Hydrogenovibrio crunogenus: one gene and its partner. Each later gene encodes a partner of the first gene's protein in a complex. Links are inferred from orthologs where the notes say so. Each region holds a gene or a part of one and is shown in the gene's direction. Other genes may lie near its edges. The genes, in order: dnaN and dnaX.

Evidence for each region.
Region 2: the proteins of dnaN (region 1) and dnaX are in contact, whole or in part, in a cryo-EM structure (PDB 8GIZ), measured with the Escherichia coli proteins. The link is inferred for Hydrogenovibrio crunogenus from one-to-one orthologs.

The regions. Positions count from the first base shown.
Region 1 is NZ_CP032096.1:617-7,641, forward strand. The notes cover bases 122-3,015. They hold dnaN (DNA polymerase III subunit beta), read left to right. Parts: upstream 122-962; coding sequence 963-2,069; downstream 2,070-3,015. Other genes in these bases: dnaA (chromosomal replication initiator protein DnaA), read left to right, coding at 122-788; recF (DNA replication/repair protein RecF), read left to right, coding at 2,170-3,015. Also shown: more of dnaA, read left to right, coding at 1-121; more of recF, read left to right, coding at 3,016-3,258; GHNINEIG_RS00020 (response regulator transcription factor), read left to right, coding at 3,359-4,030; GHNINEIG_RS00025 (sensor histidine kinase), read left to right, coding at 4,027-5,367; GHNINEIG_RS00030 (TolC family protein), read left to right, coding at 5,483-6,676; GHNINEIG_RS00035 (efflux RND transporter periplasmic adaptor subunit), read left to right, coding at 6,673-7,025. UniProt on the Escherichia coli protein: Confers DNA tethering and processivity to DNA polymerases and other proteins. Acts as a clamp, forming a ring around DNA (a reaction catalyzed by the clamp-loading complex) which diffuses in an ATP-independent manner freely and bidirectionally along dsDNA.
Region 2 is NZ_CP032096.1:594,391-601,498, forward strand. The notes cover bases 2,648-5,624. They hold dnaX (DNA polymerase III subunit gamma/tau), read left to right. Parts: upstream 2,648-3,082; coding sequence 3,083-5,167; downstream 5,168-5,624. Other genes in these bases: GHNINEIG_RS02785 (YbaB/EbfC family nucleoid-associated protein), read left to right, coding at 5,178-5,507; recR (recombination mediator RecR), read left to right, coding at 5,529-5,624. In the rest of the region: GHNINEIG_RS02760 (GGDEF domain-containing protein), read right to left, coding at 1-1,504; GHNINEIG_RS02765 (DUF2202 domain-containing protein), read right to left, coding at 1,764-2,363; more of recR, read left to right, coding at 5,625-6,122; argF (ornithine carbamoyltransferase), read right to left, coding at 6,197-7,105. UniProt on the Escherichia coli protein: Part of the beta sliding clamp loading complex, which hydrolyzes ATP to load the beta clamp onto primed DNA to form the DNA replication pre-initiation complex.

The DNA.
Region 1 (7,025 bases):
TCGTCGCTGATATGGTCAATGCGCTCCGTCATAATAAAATTGATGAATTCAAACGCTTCTACCGCTCTTTAGATGCGCTATTAATCGATGACATTCAGTTCTTTGCCAAAAAAGAACAATCGCAGGAAGAGTTCTTCCACACTTTCAACACCTTATTGGAAGGCAACAAACAAGTTATCTTAACCAGTGATCGGTTTCCAAAGGAAGTGGATGGTCTGGAAGATCGGTTGAAGTCGCGTTTCGGTTGGGGATTAACCATTGCCGTTGAACCGCCTGAATTTGAAATGCGTGTGGCTATCTTAATGAAAAAAGCGGCTGAGTTCGGTTTCTTACTGCCGGATGAAGTCGCGTTTTTCATCGCCAAACGACTACGCGGTAATGTTCGTGATCTGGAAGGTGCCTTAAAACGTGTGGGCGCATTTGCGCAGTTTACCCAACAATTGGTCACGGTTGATTTGGCGAAAGATGCTTTAAAAGACTTACTGGCACTGCAACAAAAAATGGTCACCTTGGAAAATATCCAAAAAACCGTCGCCGATTATTACAAAATCCGAGTGGCTGACCTGCTTTCTAAGAGAAGAACTCGTAATATTGCTCGTCCAAGACAGATGTCGATGGCCATTTCTAAAGAGTTGACCAGTCATAGCTTACCTGAAATCGGCGATGCTTTTGGCGGTCGTGATCACACCACAGTGTTGCATGCCGTGCGCAAAATAAACGAACTCAAAGAAACCGACCATCGTATTGAAGAAGACTTTAATAGTTTGATTAGAATTATTACGAATTAATTTGATTACGAGTCATGAAACTCTCGAAACAAAAGTTTTATGCAAACGTCATGTTGATGAACCGAATTTATTTTAAATTTTTCAAAGGTTTCTATACATAATTGTCGGAAATGTTGGCATAATTAAAGCCAACATAAAATTTCATAGCAAAAAAGAATATTTAAAGGTATTGAGATGAAAATCAGTCTTTCTCGTGAGAATCTGTTAAAAGTGTTACAAACAGTCGGAGGGGTAGTCGAGAAACGTCAAACCATGCCGATTTTGGCCAATATACTGTTCCAAGTGAACCAAAACACTTTAACGGTCACTGCTTCGGATTTGGAAATTGAAACACGAGCATCGACTGAGTTGGAAAGCAGCGATGGAGATTTCAGCGTCACCTTACCGGCGGTGAAATTGATCAGTATTGTTCGTTCGTTACCGGATGGCCTGACCATTTTGCTGGAATTTGATGAAATGCGCTGCCAGTTATCTGCCGGGCGCTCTCGCTTTAAACTCTCAACCCTGCCAGCAGATGACTTCCCAACCATTGATTTGACACAAACCGAACTGTCATTTTCAATGGCACAAAATCAGCTAAAACAAATCATTCACAATACTGCTTTTGCGATGGCCAGCCAAGATGTACGTTTTTATCTGAACGGTATGTTGTTTGACATCAGCAACCAAACATTGCGAGTGGTCGCAACAGATGGACACCGCCTTTCAACCTGTTCGACATTGCTTGAAACCGAAGGGCTGACATCCACTCAGGCTATTTTGCCTCGAAAAGGGGTCTTAGAGCTTCAAAAGTTGATTGGCGATGATGACAATTTGATTGCTTTCTCGCTCGCTAAGAATTATCTGACCGTACAATTTGAAGAAACCGTATTCACCTGTAAGCTAGTGGATGGACGTTTTCCCGATTTCAACCGCGTCTTGCCACAACATAATGACCAACTGGTCCAAACAGATAGAGAATTACTTCGTAGTCTCTTGCAGCGTGCGGCGATTTTATCGAATGATAAATTTAAAGGAATCCGTTTGGCCTTGAGCCAAAACCTATTGGCGGTGCACGCTCAAAACTCCGATCAGGATGAATCTCATGAAGACATGGCGATTGATTATAACGGCACGGAAATGGAAATCGGTTTTAACGTCAACTACCTGCTGGATGTATTGAACTCGATGCATGAAGAAGCGGTGACACTTTATATGAAAGATGCCAACAGCAGTTGCATGGTCGATACCCAAAATGAAACCTGTCATTGCCAGCATGTCATCATGCCAATGCGTCTGTAGAAATCCATTCCACACCCTTTATCACACATATAAAGGTGAAAAGGGTGTGTCTTCAGTTTCGCTGTCTTTTTTAATTTAGTTCGCACTTCGAGCACCCGATTTGTCTAAAATCCTTCAGTTCCAGCTACAACACTTTCGTAACATTGAACAGGCTTCCTTAACTTTCAGCGACGGCTTAAATTTGATTGTCGGTGACAATGCGGCTGGAAAAACGGCACTGATTGAAGCAATCTGGACACTGGCTTCCGGTCGCTCTTTCCGAACCGCAAAACCGCAACAGCTCATTCAACAAGGCCAAACCGAAATGGTCGTATTCTGTACGCTGACTGAAGCGGGTCGAACTCACAAAATTGGGTTGGCAAGAGCTACCGACAAAGTGACCATGAAAATTGATGGTGAACCGGCGAAAACACAAGCAGATATGTCAGCAAAACTACCGGTTCAGTTACTCACCCCCGAAAGCCATCGTTTACTGGAAGAAGGACCAAAAGCAAGGCGCCAGTTCATGGACTGGGGCTGTTTCCATCATCATGCCGATTTCATTCATGTATGGCGCCACTATCAAAGAGCCCTTAAACAACGAAATCACGCGCTGAAAAAAAGACTGCCTGCACCGCAAATTCAACTATGGGATGCTCAACTGGTTGAAGCCGCCGAAAAAATTGATGTTATTCGAGCCGACTATATCACTCGACTCACACCTTATCTTGTCGAGTTTTGCCAAGCATTAATGCCCGAAATCACCGTGAGCCCGGAATGCCATTATCGACCCGGTTGGCCAAAGACAGCAGAAAGCTATCGTCAACTTCTGGCAGACAATTTTGCCAAAGACACTTTACAGGGCCATACCCAATATGGCAGTCATAGAGCTGATATCAAGTTCCGCTTCAACGGCCAAGAAGCGTTAATGACTTTATCACGAGGGCAGCAAAAATTGTTTGTCTGTGCCTTGTTATTAGCGCAAGCCACCTTGTTCCAACAACACAGTCAACAACCCGTAATTATGCTCATTGATGATTTACCTGCGGAGTTGGATGCAAAGCATCGTGAGACTTTATTGAAGCTACTTAACTTACTGGACATTCAACATATCTTGACCAGTACCGCACAAGATTTAATTCCGGTTCTAAACCCAGAAAATGCCAAAATCTGGCACATTCAAAAAGGCAAGCTCACTGAACAACACTGAGCCAGGCCTGGCAATTTTTGAACGCTGTTTCTTAAGAAAGATTGACGTCATGACTGATTTAAAATACGCTTAACCTTTCTATTTGCCACCCAAAACGGTTATGACTAAGATATTACTCGTTGAAGATGAAGCCTTACTGGTCGAAAATCTCAAAAAAAATTTAAACCAACAAGATTACATCTTAGACACTGCGATGGATGGCGAAGAAGCACTTTATCTAACCAATGAATATGAATACGACCTGATTATTCTAGATTTAGGGCTTCCCAAAAAATCTGGGCTTCAGGTCTTGGAAGAAATTCGAGCTGACCAGAACACAACTCCGGTTCTGATTTTAACAGCCCGAAACACTTGGCAAGAGCGTGTAGAAGGCTTAAAAAAAGGCGCTGATGACTATTTAGGGAAACCCTTTCACTTTGAAGAGTTGATTGCCCGCATTGAAGTACTGTTAAAACGACCTGCCCAATCTCAACCCCAGTGCTTACGATTTCAAGAGTATGAACTGGATCTGGACTCCCGAGAGCTCAAAGTAAAAGAACAGCATTTTTCTTTAACTAAAACTGAGTTTACGCTGGCCAAGCTGTTCTTATCAAACCCTAACCGAGTCTTCTCTAAAGAAATCTTAATGCAGCGCTTAGGTGATCAGCACCACGAAAGAGACAGCAACTTAATTGAAGTCTATATTCGAAAACTGCGCCAATATATGGGGAAAACTGCCATTGAAACCTTACGCGGCCAAGGCTATCGTTTGGTTGGAGAACCTTCTGCATGAAGTCGATAGAAAAACAACTTAACTGGTCACTTTCCATCAGTATTTTGCTGGTGTTTTTTGTGTTTTGGTGGATCTCGGTCTTTACCATTCATCACCTCACGGAAGACTATATTTTAACTCGCCTGCAACATGATACGGTGTCGATTGAAAAACACCTCAACCGTGCGTCAACGGGACAAGATTTGCCAGACATTGATTATGACGCCATCAATCCGATATACGCTCAACCCCTTTCCGGGCATTATTTCGTCATTCAGTTAGGCCATCACACTTTAAAATCACATTCGTTACAAGATTACCCTTTATTCCTTAAAAACAGCACTGAGACAATCAGTCATTATGAGACCAAAGGGCCGGTTGAAGGAACAATCCTTGTTCGACGTTTTCAGACTACTTATCAGCAACAGCCCATAACATTATATGTGGCAGAAGACCATAGTCCGATCCAACGAACGCTTCAAATATTCGATATATTGATTGGAATTTTTGCTCTCATGACACTGTTACTGCTTTACTGGGGACAAAAGACTTTATTGAGAAAAGGCTTTAAACAACTGGACCCCATTCATCAAGCACTGAAAAACTTACACAAAGGGGATGCTTCTCAGTTGAAGGTGGAAGACTATCCCACCGAAGTCAGCGAATTGATTGAAAATCTGAATCAAGCGATGCTCAGCGCCAGTCACCAATTGCAGCAATCACGCCAGTCGAATGCGAATTTAGCACACAGTCTGAAAACTCCACTGAATATGATTTACCAGTTGCTGGATGATGTGGCTATGAAAGACCATCCAGAGCTACAAAAGACATTAAAACAACAAGCCCAAAAAATTCATAACCGTATTGAAAGTGAACTCAAGAAAGCACGGCTAGCAGCCAGCAACCCCTCGGTAAAACCTTTCTCAATGCTAGATGACTTGCCAGACCTGACACAGTCAATTCAACAGTTGTACCCCGATAAAAAGCTTCATCTACAAAAATCGCCCGATACGCCCGATACCTTGCCAATTGAAAAAGAAGATGCTTATGAACTTCTAGGAAACTTGCTGGATAATGCCGCCAAGTTTGGGCAAAGCCAGCTATTCCTGACTTTTACACGACTTTTAGATGAAGCAACCGGAAAAACAAAAACGGTCATTATTATTGAAGATGACGGCTCAGGGGTGCCTTCCGAGAAAGTTGCCGAAATTCAAACACGCGGACACAGATTAGATGAATCAATTGCCGGGCATGGTATTGGGCTTTCCATTGTGCAGCAAACAGCTAAAGCCTATGCGATTGACTTACAATTTGGAAATTCCGAAAAAGGCGGTTTAAAAGTAACCTTAACCCTTTAAAAGGTTATTTTTGTAAAAATAACCAGGCCTGGCTATTTTTTTATGACTTTTTTCAGCTTCAATTCAGTTTCATCCTTTAAGATACCTTTATTCAATCAATCATAGGGTCTTTTAAATGAAAGCTACTCTGGTCTTTTTAAGCGCATGCACCTTAAGTGCAAATGTTTGGGCGGTGACTTACAGTGACTTGCTGCCCAAGGTCATCAACCAATTGCCACAAAAACAGGAATTGGTGGATTTCCAAGCATTGTCTAGCGCTAACCAATCCGCGGCCGACAGTTGGATTGCCGGTGACGTTGCACTGAATTTAAAGCATGAAAATGATTCCATAACGGGTAATCAAGGATTTGAATCCTGGGAAGGAGGCGCTCGCTTTCCAATTTGGTTACCCGGCCAATCAGGAAGCCGTCAACACATCGGAGAGGCTTATCAATCCTTAAACCAAGTCGGTCGACAACAAATCCAACTCATGGCTTCCAAACAACTTCGTCAATTGGTCTGGCAAACGAAAAAAGCCGAAATTCGTCTTAAGTTTGCTCATAAAGATTTAAAACAAAGTCAAGCACTGGTGGCATTAGTCACGCAAAAAGTCGATGCCGGAGAAAGCCCAAAATTTGATTTGCTTCTGGCGCAAAAAGCGTTATTTAAATCGCAAAAAAATGTGGCTCAAAAAGAAGCCGCTTATCAAGTCGCCTTGCAACACTATGCTCAATGGACGCAACAGACCGAGCTACCCTCTCCTTTGGCTGAAACGTTAGAGTCGCAAACCATCACGCTGGAACAACACCCGGATTACAAAGTGCTACAAGCACAAGTTCAAGCCGAGCAAGCTAAGCTTGAATTGGCCAAAGCCAGTCAACGTGGCAACCCCAGTGTGTATGTGGGGGCGAAAAATGAACGGGATAAACAAACTGCGGACAACAGCATTTTAATTGCAGAAGTCAGCTTTCCTATTGGCGTCGACCCAACAGCACCTTCACGTATTGCAGAGCAACGCCAAGCGGTGTCTCAACGTCAAATTGCCCAAAACCGAGCAAAACAACAATTGCAACTGAATCTAATTCAAGCGAAAGAAGCTTGGATTGCTGCCCAAAAATCAGAACGTTTATCAAAACAACAAAACACCTTATCGGTGGAAGCCATGAAGTTAGCCAAAATGGCCTATCAGAAAGGAGAGACTTCTATTCAAAACCTGCTGTTGATGAAACAGCAATATTTTGAAGATAAGTTGAATTTTAAATTAGCCAAATTGAATCGCTTAGAGGCGATTTCTAACCTGAATCAAGCCTTAGGAGTGAGCCTAAAATGAAGTTTTTAAATCTGTCCTCAACCACTTTTCTGCACACTTTATTGTGGGTGACCAGCTTGATGATGCCTTGGCAACTGCATGCTGCCGACTCCTTGACCTTGGCGCCAGAAAAACAGGCCTTCTTAGGCATTCAAACCGCCCCCGTAAAAGCCCTTTCTTCTTTTCCAGGAAGAAGCTACCCAGGGGAAACGATTCTGCCACCGAACCAAACGTTTCTGGTGACTTCGCCTTTATCTGGCATGGTGACTAAAGTCATTCGTATTCACGGCCCGGTTAAAAAAGGGGAAATCATCGCAGAACTCCAAAGCCCGGAATTACTCAACGCCCAAAAGAATTTTTTGAATACCTT
Region 2 (7,108 bases), 600 kb from region 1 along the record:
CTATTGCTGGAGCGATTCCTATGCTAGCAGTAATTGAAAATTGAACATCGGTATTGGGTACTTGAATCGTTAAGTTTTGAATATTTTTGAGGATTGTATTTGCAATTTTGTTAGCTTCTTCTAAGTTCGTGTCTACTAGAAGTATGCCGAACTCTTCGCCACCAAGTCTCGCGACGATATCATGTTTACGTCTGTTTTTTGAAATGGTTTTGGCAAAACTGATTAAAGTGACATCGCCAGCGGGGTGTCCATAGGTGTCGTTAATGTGTTTGAAGTTATCGATATCAAGCATTAAAAAAATACAGGGTGAGTTGTGTCTCTTAGCTTGGCTCAGAACAATAGACGCTTCTTCAAACAAGCCGTGTCGGTTTTTTATTTGAGTCAGTTGGTCAATGATGGCAAGCTCCTCGAGCATTTGGTTGCTTTTCTTTAGATCGAGAGAAAGTTTTCTAAACTTAAAAATAATAAGGCATGCAATAAGGAGTAAGATGGCACTGGCAACAGAAATTGCAGCAACCAAAGTGTAATCTGTTTTTTTATTGTCTTTAAAGAGAAATCCATCTAGATTTCCGTCAGCCGTTGTCATGTTTAAATCACGATAGCTTTTAGCAATAAATTTCCAACGGCCTGGGTTCATATGTCCAATTTGTACCAGTTCAGGCATAATCAATTTTTTTAAAGTTTGCGCTTCAAACCGAAGATGGTTAAGTGTTTTATTCGGTGCATATTTTTGATGGATTAGTTGGACGGTTTCTTCTATATGCTTCAGTGCATATTCCCAGCCCTGTAATGTGGCTTCCTTAAAGTTTTTGACTAAAGTGGGGTTCTTTTTAACCATTTTTTCACTTGTAATTAGAACGTCACTATAGAAGTTGATACCATAATCTTTTGGATTGATTATGTTGTATTCAATTCCTCGTTGTTTAAGAAAATAGGGTTCATTGGAGATATAGCCATCATAAGCATCCGCCTTGCCGTCAATAAGGTCTTCAATTCGGTAACTGGTATCTTGGATGTTAAGTCGGTTTTTAGGTATGCCTTCATACGCCAACATCGTCAGTAATTCGGCACTTTCTGGTGGAGGCATAATAAGTAATTTACGGTCGGCCATATCTTGTGGCGTTCTGATTTGTGATGATTTCAAAGTAATCCAGACGATGGGTGATGTTTGCATGATAGCAGCCAGCGCAACGACTGGCTTGCCTTCCATTCTATCAATGATGACTCCTGAGCCGGTGATGGCGAAATCCACTTTTTCATTTAAGACGTCATCAATGGGTTTTAAGGCATCAGGGCCACCAGGAATCAACTCGACATTCAACCCTTTTTCCTTGTAATAGCCTTTTTCTAAGGCAATATAGTAGCCAGCAAATTGAAATTGATGTAACCAGCGCAGTTGGACTTTTACGGTTTCTGAAGCAGAAATAGACGGACTTATTGTTATAAAAGCGAGAACAAGTAAGAAGGGGATTAATAAACGAGGATGTATAAGACTGGTTTTCATATTTATAGTTTTTTATATAACTTCTTCAAATATTAGCATAATTACTAGGGATTGAAAAAATAATATACATGGCTTGGAATTGGGTGTTATAGAGAGGGAAGAGTCTTTTTTTGAACTCTAATAAGAGTTGCTAGTTTGCTTGATACATACGAAGGCATAAAAAAACCTGCCGAAGCAGGTTAAAAAGGGGAACTATCATTTAATTAACCCACCTGTTGCATCAAGTGAGTTAATTTGGCTAGGTTAGTAGCCTAGGGGTTTATTCCATTGGAGAATTCACGATTTCGTAGAATTCTTCTTCTGAAATATATTGTGGTTCATAAACCAAATTATTTTCTTCAAATAAACGCCAGAATGAACGCAAATGGTTTCGTGAGCCTTTCATTAGGTTTTCGTAAACCTCGACAATGTCAGGGTTATTTTCTACTTTGCTGATTTTTTCAGCAATATCACGAATGTCTAGTTCTTCAATCTGAATTCCCACTCGAAGCGCTTCTTCATAGCTTTCTGATCCCGCGTCTGTTAGGGCGACATAAAGCTCTGTAAAGTGGTAATCCGTAAAGATCCCAATTGAATCATCTAATACTGGATCTGGCAGTGCGTATTTATCCAGTAACGATTTAATCGTTTCTGTATGCGTTTGCTCAGACTTGGCAATATTTTCGAAAATATTCACTTCCCAGCGATCATAAAGGGTTAGATAAACATCTCGAGCCAGCTTTTCTTCTTCTCTCATGTAAAGCAAGCCTGCTTCTTCATCACTTGATATTTGCCCAATGTATGTATCTGTGGCATGCGATTGAGTTGTTAAAGCGGTTAAAAAACTGGTTAGTAATAAACTTAAAAGTGCATTTTTCATAACTTGTTACCTCGTTTTTTGCTCTTTCGGGTGTCATCATATCAAGGTTTTCAAATAAATGTAAATATTTTACATATAAAGTTTTCTATCGCTAAGTATAAAATTTTGTGATGTACTGATAAAGTACGATTATATAGGGTTGCTCATAGGGTGCGCTTTTAATTACAGTCAGAAAAAAGTTGGATGTCAGTTGTAGTGGTCGCTAAAAGGGGGTGTTTTTTTGGATTTTTTCAAGGGATTGGCTTTAAATTTTGAAGAATTCGTGTATCATTCAACGCGGTAACTTGTTCGTCCCCTCGCGACGATAGGTTGGGAACCCCGCCAGGTCCGGAAGGAAGCAACGGTACCTTCTGATTCGTGCGCCGAGGTAAGGCGGGCAGGTTACCTCTATTTTCTCCTCTGAAATTTATCTTTTTCGTTAAATATTTATTTGTATTTTCTTTCCAATTATTTAGTTGTTCTGGGTTTTATAACGCCTTACTTCGTGTATGATTGATACGGGTGGCTCTGTTCGTCCCCTCGCGACGATAGGTTGGGAACCCCGCCAGGTCCGGAAGGAAGCAACGGTACCTTCTGATTCGTGCGCCGAGATCAGGCGGGCAGGGTCACCTCTTCTATTTACCCGTGCAAAACGGTTCAAAATTCTTTATCTAATTAAACTCGCATTCCTTCTTTTTCACGTTAAAATAGACTTATTTCAAATCTTAAGAACTTAACTTGTGACTGATACTGTTTTAGCCCGTAAGTGGCGACCGAAAAACTTTTCTGAATTAGTCGGACAAACTCACGTGATGCAGGCGCTTTCTAATGCGCTGGATCAGCAAAGATTGCATCATGCCTATTTGTTCACTGGTACACGAGGGGTTGGAAAGACGACGATTGCTCGTATTTTTTCTAAAGCGTTGAATTGTGAGCAAGGCATTACATCCAAACCTTGTGGTGTTTGTTCCACGTGCCGGTCTATCGATGAAGGGCGTTTTGTTGATTTGATTGAAGTGGACGCGGCCTCTAAAACCAAAGTCGAGGATACACGCGAGTTATTGGAAAATGTCCAGTATGCTCCTGTTCAAGGGCGTTACAAAGTTTACCTGATCGATGAAGTTCACATGTTATCCAAGAGCAGTTTCAATGCTTTGTTGAAAACGCTGGAAGAGCCACCGGAACATGTCAAGTTCTTGTTGGCGACAACGGATCCTCACAAATTACCCATCACCGTTCTTTCTCGTTGCTTGCAGTTCAACTTAATGCGATTAACACTGCCGCAGATTCAGCAGCACTTAGCTTATATTTTGCAACAAGAACAAGTCCCTTTTGAAGAAACAGCATTGGCCATGATTGCCAAAAGCGCTGATGGGTCTGCCAGGGATTCTTTAAGTATTTTGGATCAAGCGATTGCTTACGGTGGTGGAAAGGTTCAATACGATGCTGTTCAAGCTATGTTGGGGCTGGTAGATCAACAATTTACCTTAAATATTCTATCTGCATTAGCTAATGAGTCGGCAGATGAGTTAAAAGAAGTGATCCAACAATTAGCCTTGATGGGGGTGGATTACACAGCATTGAATGCACAATTGATTGAAGCCTTGCATCAGATGAGTCTGTTGCAGGTATTGGGTGATTTGACTGAAAGCAGTTTAATTGAGGTCGAAATGCTACAACAGTTGAGTCAACAATTGTCGCCAGAGCGTATTCAGGTGTTATATCAAATTGCGTTGCTGGCTAAACAAGATATGGCACTGGCTCCGGATATTCGTATCGGCTTTGAGATGTCTCTTTTGAGAATGCTGGCTTTTAAACCGGTTTTTACTGAAACGGTGTCTTCTATGGCGCATGAAAAGCCAGAAGAGGGGATGAATCGTCCAGAGAGTGTAACAACAACCAGGCCTGGTCAAAATGAGTCTGTGGTCCCGCCTGTGCAGCAAGGCGCAACAGAGCAAATTCGTTCAGATATTGAAACGCCTCAACATATAGAAACTCCTTCTGTATCTACGCCTGAGCCTCAAATGACCGCTCCTTCGCCTGTCGCTTCTCAACCTTCTGAAGAAATGGATCATTTAGCGGATTTAAAAGCGAGGTTAGATTCGACGCTGGGAAAGTCTGAAGCGCCAATCAAGCATCGTGAGAGTCACGATGCGAAGGTGCCTGAGTCTGTCGTAGTCAATCGCCAGCCATTGGATCAATCAACACCCGTTGCTACAGAAAACCGGCAAGAAGCTATAGAGCCGAATCTGGAGGCGGTTACGCATCATGTATCTTCCAGTAGTCCAATGCAAAAAACGGTAGAAGAATCACCGACCCCTCCTGTATTTGAGCAGCCTGGAATCGAAAGCGTTTCTTTGAATGCACAAGAAAATTTTGTATCGGAAACGCCTTTTGAGACCGCCGAGACAGCCGTATCAAGTGAGATGGATGCTGGTGTGGTGTCAGTAACGGATTGGATTGCGTTGATTGCTGACCTACAATTAGAGGGCATGGCCGCTGAGCTGGCAAGGCAGTCGGTTTTAATTAAGCGAGATACTCAGAGTCTCTCGTTAAGCGTTGATCCGGAGCAGGCGCATGCAAAAACAGAACTAGCCCTTCAGCGATTGGAAGAACAAGTGAAAGCACAGTTAGGTGTGCGGGTGATTTTTGTGAACTACCCGGAAGATCATTGGACGCCGGCTAAGCATTTCGCTGCTGAAGCAAAGGCAAAGCAAGGGAATGCTGCAGAAAGCATTCAGAATGACACCATTGTGCAGAATTTAATACAAACATTGAATTTGAAAGTGATTGAATCTTCGATTCAACCGATTACTAAATCATAAAGGAGAAGCCATGTTAGGTGGAAAAGGTGGTTTGGGCAACTTGATGAAGCAAGCCCAGGAAATGCAAAAAAATATGCAGGCAGCACAGGACGAAATCGCCAAGATGGAAATTCCAGGCGAAGCAGGTGGTGGCATGGTAAAAGTTGTTATGACGGGAAAGCATGAGCTTGTTAAAGTCGAGATTGATGACAGCTTGATGGATGACAAGGAAATGTTGGAAGATTTGTTTGCGGCTGCTGTGAACAGTGCCGCACGTCGTGTTGAAGAAACTACACAAGAAAAAATGGGTGGTCTAACGGGTGGAATCGATTTGCCGCCAGGTATGAAGATGCCATTTTAAAGGTGTTAACGAGTTTTTTACATGCAAAGCCCTGTTATTAATGAATTAATCGATGCATTTAAGTTGTTGCCTACCATTGGGCCAAAGTCGGCTCAACGTTTGGCTTATTTCTTATTGCAAAACCACCAGCAAGATGGTCATCGTCTGGCATCTGCCATAGAAGCCGCACTGGAAAAAGTGGGGTACTGTCAACAGTGCCGAAACTTGTCTGAAGCCGAAGTATGCGGAGTCTGTGCATCAAAATCCAGACAGGCGGATCAGCTGTGCATCGTTGAAATGCCAACGGATGTGGTGGCGATTGAACAGTCAGGTATCTACAGAGGTCAGTATTTTGTATTGATGGGACATTTATCACCGATTGATGGCGTTGGTCCCGATGAACTTGGGCTGCCTATCTTACGGGATAGATTGGCTCAAGGTGAAATACAAGAATTGATTTTAGCCACGAATCCGACAGTGGAAGGTGAGGCGACCGCGCATTATATTCAGCAGATGGCGATAGAGTTCAATATCTCTGTAACCCGCTTGGCTCAAGGGATTCCTTTAGGGGGTGAGTTAGAGTACATCGATAGTGGGACTTTAGGTCAGGCATTTGCTGGTCGTAAAGCGGTGTAGGAAGCTGTTTAAGCTTATGCGCTCGATTAAACCAACTCGAGTGAGCGCATAAGATTAAACGGTCTTAAGAAAATTTAAGCCTTGGCCATTAAATATTCAAGCAATGCTTTTTGAGCATGAAGACGGTTTTCTGCTTCATCCCAAACCACACTGTCTTTCGCATCCATCACTTCAGCAGACACTTCTTCACCTCGGTGTGCCGGTAAACAATGCATAAATAAAGCATCTGGATTGGCCTGGTTCATCAAGGCTGTGTTGACTTGATAGTCTTTGAATGCTTTTTCACGCTTTTTCTGTTCTTCTTCTTGTCCCATGCTGGCCCAAACATCGGTTACGATTAGGTCAACATTTTCTGCGGCATCCATTGGGTTGCGTACTATTTCAACATGTGCCCGGTTCGCCTCAACAATGCTCGGGTTTGGATCATAGTCTTCAGGCGCAGAAATACGCAATTTAAAGCCATATTGTTTAGCCGCATTGATATATGAGTGACACATATTGTTGCCATCGCCAACCCATAAGACAGTTTTACCTTCAATTGAACCGCGATGTTCATAATAGGTTTGCATGTCGGCAAGCAATTGACAAGGATGGTAATCATCGGTCAAAGCGTTAATCACAGGGACTTGAGAATGCTCAGCCATTTTTTCAACGACTTCATGTCCAAAAGTACGGATCATGATCCCGTCAGCCATGCTGGAGATGACTTTTGCAGTGTCTTCAATCGGTTCCCCTCGTCCTAGCTGTGTGTCACGAGGAGATAAGAATAGAGCGTGTCCGCCAAGTTGGCTCATTCCAATTTCAAATGAAATGCGTGTTCGCGTCGAAGATTTTTCAAAAATCATCGCAAGGGTTTTGTTTTTCAGCGGTTCAAAGATCTCGCCTGACTTTTGAATCTTTTTAAGTTCAATGGCACGCAGCATCAATTGTTTTAGCTCAGCTGGTGAAAAGTCTTGTAGGGTTAAAAAGTGTTTAATGCTCATTGG